One region of the Thalassospira indica genome, then DNA from elsewhere that is predicted to be linked to it. Evidence: riboswitches for the same ligand, from Rfam matches in the RefSeq annotation. Region 1 holds a riboswitch; the other holds the start of a gene.
The links. A riboswitch is a leader RNA that binds a small molecule or an ion and turns the genes downstream of it on or off. The one in region 1 is predicted to bind thiamine pyrophosphate.

Region 1 (3,415 bases):
ATTGACCGTTTCATGATGCTCTTTCAAGTTCTGTTTTGTGCAATTCTAGGCTCAGGACCTAGGGCCTTGCACTTACGGGCATGATGCTTTTGGGCTAAACACCTGATTTCATCGACATAACCGGTTGCAAGGCAATTGACGGCCCCCCTGACTTCTCGCAATCTGCAAACACTGCCAAATGGTCCTTGCTGCCACCAACCTGAAAGGCTGTGCCGTGCCATCGCCCCGCCGCATTCGTTACCGCCGCCTTGTCAGGGTGGCGATTGTTCTGTTTGTGCTGCTTGTTGCTGTTCCCGGAAGTCTTGCGCTTATCGGATTGTCTGACTTTGATATCAGCAACCGCCCGACTGAACAGATCAGCTTTTCACACGATGATGCTGTTCTGTCTGGCAGCCTGATCTTGCCAGATGCGCAGCATACAGGCCCGATTGCCCTTCTTGTTCACGGCGATGGCCCGCAGGACCACTTTGCGGGCGATGGCTATTTACCCCTGATCAATGCCCTGCTCGATAGCGGGATCGGTATTTACAGCTGGGACAAGGCCGGCGTCGGCAAAAGCACGGGAAACTGGCTTTCGCAATCCATGAACGACCGCGCAAACGAAGCCGTTGCGGCGTATGACGCAATCAAAACGGCCCATCCCGGAAGCCGACAACAAATCGGCTTTATCGGTTTTTCCCAGGCGGGCTGGGTAATCCCCAAAGCGTCGCGGATGATCCCGGACAATGCCTTTAATGTCATCATTGGCGGGGCGGTGAACTGGCAAAACCAGGGCGATTTTTATACACGCCAACGCCTGTTGGCCGATGGTGCAACACAAGAAGATATCGAACGTCAAATCGAACGCAACCACGTCCGGGACACCGTGATCTTTGCGCCCGACGCAAGTTACGCAACCTACCTTGCAAAAACCAGTGATCCGTCACCGATGGCGTCAGACCGGTACGCATTCGTAAAACGCAATATTGCATCTGACGCAAAAGCAGACCTGGCGCAGCTTGAAACACCGACACTTGCCATGTGGGGGCATGATGATCTGAATGTGGATGCAAAATCCGATGCGGACATCTATCGCGATATCCTGATCGGGCGACATCCTGAAAATGAGGTGGTTGTCATCCCTGATGCCACGCACGGGCTGCTTAGAAGCAATCTGTTCAACTACCAGCTCAGTAGCGAGATGCCGACATCCCGCCAGATGCTTTATGTTGCCCTTGGCCGGTATGCCTATGCGCCCGGCACGTTTGACAAGATCGCGGGCTGGATCAAGCAGGTGGTTGAGGCTTCGACCCCGTACAGATGACGCAAGGGTCCGATGTAACTTATTATGCTGCCCAATTTGGATCGTATCAGGACACGCTGGCGCGTGGCCGAATGATCTTGCCACTTTTGCGCTGTTCAAAAAGATGCGCGATCCAGCCTGCCATGCGCCTGACTGCATTGGCATGATCGCCGCGGAAACAGATGCTGATATTGCCCCGCATGCAGAAGTCACAGACTGGGGCCCGGCCCGACGCATCGCCTTTCCGGTCAGTATCGCAGGAACACCACATCACTGGGATCATCCGGCAGGAAAGCTGCATCGTCATGATGCGCACTGGTAAGCTGTGATCAGGATCAAGTCCAAGAACTGTTACAAAACTTGACGGCAGCGATTTGTCTGCGCATAGTCGCCTGATCTCCGGGGGGGCCGATCGTAAATCGGCTGAGAGGTTTGGTGTTGCCGAACGACCCTTTGAACCTGAACCGGTTAAGACCGGCGTAGGAAGGATCGTATGCGCTGCACAGAACACGCGCCCGACATGGCGCAAAACAATCCAACCAGATTTGATATTGCGCTCCGTGCGGCCCGCGTGGCTTTCAACAGCGTCGATATTTTCCATGATCTAGACCTGACCTTGCAGGCGGGCAGCTTTACCTGCCTGCTCGGTCCAAGTGGTGTCGGCAAAAGCACGCTTTTGCGCTATTTCTCAGGCCTCGTCGAAGGCGATGTTAGCGGGACCATCACCTGTTCGGACAATATCGCGCTTACGGGTCGAGTTGCCTATATGGCACAGCAGGACCTGCTCTTGCCATGGCGCAGTGTTCTTGAAAATGTCGTACTCGGTGCTGTTTTACGCCACGAAAAACCCGATTATGAGAAAGCCTCACATTTACTGACCGAAGTCGGATTGCGTGATGCGGCAAACCTGCGCCCGGCTGAACTGTCTGGTGGCATGAAACAGCGCGCAGCCCTTGCCCGCACATTGATGGAAGATCGCCCGGTCGTTTTGATGGACGAGCCGTTCTCGGCGCTTGATCCGCTCAATCGTCTGCGTTTGCAGGAACTGGCCGCACGGGTGCTGCGGGGCAAGACGGTGTTGCTTGTGACCCACGACCCGCTTGAGGCATTGCGCCTTGGCGATCGGGTTCATGTCCTGACAGGCAGCCCGGCACGCTTGCAAGACGCCATCACGCCCAAGGGCCAAAGCCCGCGCAACATTGCCGATCCCGAGATCCTGGCACAGCAGGCCGAACTGCTCGGCCAACTCGGTGCCGAGCGGTCGGAGGGCGCGGCATGAGCATGCAAAACAATCCTCATACAAATAAAAAAGCACTGTCGGAGCAACGCTGGCTGATCCTTGCGCGGCCGCTGATTATTATCATTGCGCTGATTGCCACTTGGCAATTGTTGGTGATTGTGACCGGTGCGCCGAAATACATGCTGCCACCACCAGCCGATGTTTGGCACACGCTGATCGCACGTCATGCCGTCCTGCTGGATCATGCGAAATACACCATTGCCGAAACCGTGATCGGGCTGTTTGCCGGTGCCGCCCTTGGTACGCTGGCCGCCATTCCGATGGCGCTGTTTTCGCCGGTGCGTTTCTGGTTGATGCCGATTTTGTTGGTTTCGCAGGCCATTCCGTTCTTTGCATTGGCGCCACTTCTGGTGTTGTGGCTGGGCTTTGGGCTGGCATCGAAGATCGCCATGGCGGCCCTGATCATTTTCTTCCCGGTTACCGTCGCCTTTTTCGATGGCCTGTCACGGACGGAAACCGGCTGGCTTGATCTAGCGCGTACCATGGGGGCAAGTCGTTGGCGGCTTTTGACCCATATCCGATTGCCCGCCGCCCTGCCCGCCTTTGCATCGGGCTTTCGGGTTGCCACCGCTGTCGCGCCGATCGGGGCGGTGATTGGTGAGTGGGTCGGGTCCAGTCACGGGTTGGGATATCTGATGCTGCATGCCAATGCGCGGGTTCAGATCGATATGGTTTTTGCCTGTCTGCTGATCCTGTGCGCGTTTTCGATCACGCAATATTTCATTGTCGATCGCATCCTGCGCGCGGCCCTGCCATGGCAACCCGACAGCCTTAAACCGGCTCAATAAGACAGAACACACCTGCCAGTTTGGCAGTGATTTAAATCCTCATAC
Region 2 (3,415 bases), 1.8 Mb from region 1:
TGGCTTTCGTCGCCATTTGTCAGTGTGACATCGTAGTCCCCGCGTTCAAGCGACGAGATGTCAATTTTGCACGGGAACCGGACGCAATCGCGCCTGATGGCGATGGTGCCATCCGGGTGGCGCAGGGTCACTTCACCCCGGACCATTTCGGAATGGATGGTAACGCTGTCGGTGGTCGGTTTGGGTGCGACCTTGATTGCAGCCAGCCCGGCTGTCGTGATCGTCATAAGCCCAATCAGGGCAATGGCAACCGGCTTACTACGCAGAGATCTCAGCATGGCTTCCTCGCGCGGTTGTTCTTGGTTGATGCCTGCTAACTTGCGCTACGAAGCCGAAAAATTAACGGCGCAAATGGGGCATTTCCGTGCCGGTCATTGTTATTTGGGCGCAACAGCCATGCGTTTTGCGCCCCATAACAGCCCTGATCATTGCAAATCTGAACCGCGAAAGCCCAAGGTTACTGCGACAGATAAGCCCGCGCTGATTTAAGTTTTTTAGCGATATATGCGGTGGTCTGTTCGGGATCAGTCTGCCCACAAATCGCCGAGACAACGGCAATACCGTTCGCACCGCTTTCAAGAACCGGCAGGGCGTGTTCACCCTTAAGCCCGCCAATCGCAACCGATGGCAGGCCGACCATCCGCACCAGTTTTTCAAGCCCGTCAAATCCGATTGCCGGTTTATGGTCGGGCTTGGTCGCGGTGGCAAATATCGGGCCGATGCCGACATAATCGACAATCGTGTGGTCCACCTTTTGCGCGACATCTTCGCTTTCAATCGACAGGCCGATGATTTTGTCCGGGCCAAGGCGGTCGCGGGCAATTTGCGATGGCAGATCATCCTGACCGACATGCAGGCCATGTGCGCCAATGGCAATGGCGGCATCAATGTCGTCATTCACGATCAGTGGTATGTTGGTGCCTTCCATCGCCTTCATCAATTCCCGACCAACGCGAATGAGGCCCTCGGTCCCGGCCTTTTTATCGCGCAGCTGAATGAGGGTGGCACCGCCTGCAATCGCGGCCATCGTGGTTTCCACCATCGAATGGTCGCGACACAGATCGGTATCAAGCACGAGATAAAGCGATAGATCAAACGACTTCATTGAACATTGACCCGAAGGTTCTTGGCATAAGTCGCGCCATCAAGGCGATGCAGGCCATCGATAAAGGCGGTCATGAAGGATGCTGGGCCGTTTGCCGTTTTGGCGGCGATTTCACCCGCCACGGCAAAATTGCCAAGGGCGGCAATGGTGGCTTCAAACGCCCGATCGGGTGCAACCGCAAGATAGGCGCCAACAAGTGCGGTCAGCGAACAGCCTGTGGCGGTGATTTTCGGCATCAGGTCCGATCCACCGGCAATGCGCACGGATCGTTTGCCATCAGTGACAAAATCAACCTCACCCGTAACCGCAACAATGGCACCTTGTGCGATGGCAAGGCCGCGTGCGGCTTCTTCGGCCTGCTCAACCGGATCGCCGCTATCGACACCCTGACCGGCACTTTGACCGCCGCCAAGTGCAATGATTTCCGATGCGTTGCCGCGAATGACGCTGGGTTTGAGTTTCAAAAGCTCTGCCACGGCATCGCGGCGATACCCGGTGGCAAAATGCGCCACTGGATCAAGTACCCAGGGCTTGCCAGCTTTATTGGCCGCCTTGGCCGCGGCAATCATGCCTTCAACCCAGTTGGGCGAAAGAGTGCCGATATTGACCGTGAGAGCCCCGGCAATCGCGGCAAATTCACCGGATTCTTCAGGCGTGTGAACCATCGCGGGTGAGGCGCCAGCGGCCAGTAAAACATTGGCGGCGTAGTTCATCGCAACATAATTGGTGATGCACTGAATCAACGGATTGGTGGCACGCATGCGTTCAAAAAGCTCAGTCGCGGTCTGGGAAATTTCGGTCGTCATGTCGAGGCTCCACTGCAGAAACTTTGCGTATGGAGACCCAGTTCGAAGTCGGAAAGATGGAAAACGTCGTAATCCGCGTTCGCACCGTCCCTACGCCAGTATGAACTGGATCAGGTTCAAAGGGTCACTGCGCGGCAGTTTCTCAGCCCCCTTGTCGGGGCTCCCCTTGGTGAGTGCTCAACATGGGTTTTAAACCGTCTTCTGTCAATTCATCCGATCGGCATGATTGGGCAAAAGAAAAACGGCGGAATAGTATATGCCATCCCGCCGTTTCGAAGACTTTTTTTTGATAGGTTACTTGCGACGTTCCATCGCGGCCTTGAGTGCGGCGGCCATTGCACCGCCATCGCCGCCAGCGTTACCAGGGGCATTGCCACGGCTTTGGCCGCTCTGATGGCGCGGGCCTGATGAATGCTGCGGACGGTTGCCGCGCGGTGCATCGCCGCGATTGTCGGCGCGTTTTTCACGCGTGCCTTCGTAATCCGGTGCAGATTTCATCGAAAGCCCGATACGTTTACGCGGCGCGTCGACTTCCATAACAGTGACCGACACGATCTGGCCTGCCTTGACCACCTGGCGGGGATCTTCGACAAACTTGTCGGCCAGCTGCGAGATATGGACAAGGCCATCCTGATGCACGCCGATATCAACGAACGCGCCGAAATTGGTGACGTTGGTGACGGTACCTTCAAGCTTCATGCCGGTACGCAGATCCTTGATCTCGTTGACACCTTCGGTGAATTTGGCGGTCTTGAATTCCGGGCGCGGGTCACGGCCGGGCTTATCAAGCTCGGCGATGATGTCGCGGATGGTCGGGACACCAAATGTGTCATCGGCAAAATCTTCGGGGCGGAGTGTCTTGATAAAGGCCGAATCGCCGATCAGTTCTGCCAACGGCTTGGCGGCCTTGGCGCTGATCTTTTCGACCAGCGGATAGGCTTCCGGGTGCACAGCCGATGCATCAAGCGGATTGTTGGCGCCGCGAATACGCAAGAAGCCCGCGCACTGCTCGAACGCCTTTGGTCCAAGACGCTCGACCTTTTTAAGATCCGCACGCGACTGGAACGCCCCATTGGAGTCGCGATAACCAACGATATTGCGCGCCAGCGTTTCGGTCAGGCCAGCCACACGGGTCAGAAGCGGGATGGAGGCGGTGTTAAGGTCAACCCCGACACCGTTCACGCAATCCTCAACCACGGCATCAAGCGACCGGGCCAGTTTGGTTTCCGATACGTCATGCTGATACTGGCCGACACCGATGGATTTCGGTTCAATCTTCACCAGTTCTGCCAGCGGGTCTTGCAGGCGGCGTGCGATGGAGGCTGCACCACGAAGCGAAACATCAAGGTCGGGGAATTCTTCGGCTGCGAACTGCGATGCGGAATAAACCGAAGCACCGGCTTCGTTGACGATGACCTTGGTGGCCTTAAGCGCCGGGAAGCGTTTAAGCATCTGACCGGCAAGTTCGTCGGTTTCACGTGAAAAGGTTCCATTGCCAATCGCG

Region 2: it holds a riboswitch for thiamine pyrophosphate, as region 1 does, so the genes downstream of both, thiM (hydroxyethylthiazole kinase) here and DY252_RS10945 (ABC transporter ATP-binding protein) in region 1, are expected to answer to the same signal.

Annotation. Positions count from the first base shown of each region.
Region 1 is NZ_CP031555.1:2,317,235-2,320,649, reverse strand. Features, by position in the region: gene DY252_RS10965 (acetoin utilization protein AcuC) at 1-27, opposite strand, end outside; gene DY252_RS10960 (alpha/beta hydrolase family protein) at 179-1,303, shown strand; gene DY252_RS10950 (hypothetical protein) at 1,407-1,604, shown strand; TPP riboswitch at 1,674-1,785, shown strand; gene DY252_RS10945 (ABC transporter ATP-binding protein) at 1,776-2,561, shown strand; gene DY252_RS10940 (ABC transporter permease) at 2,558-3,370, shown strand.
Region 2 is NZ_CP031555.1:489,227-492,641, forward strand. Features, by position in the region: gene DY252_RS02345 (hypothetical protein) at 1-278, opposite strand, end outside; gene thiE (thiamine phosphate synthase) at 458-1,105, opposite strand; gene thiM (hydroxyethylthiazole kinase) at 1,102-1,911, opposite strand; TPP riboswitch at 1,982-2,088, opposite strand; gene DY252_RS02360 (Tex family protein) at 2,206-3,415, opposite strand, start outside.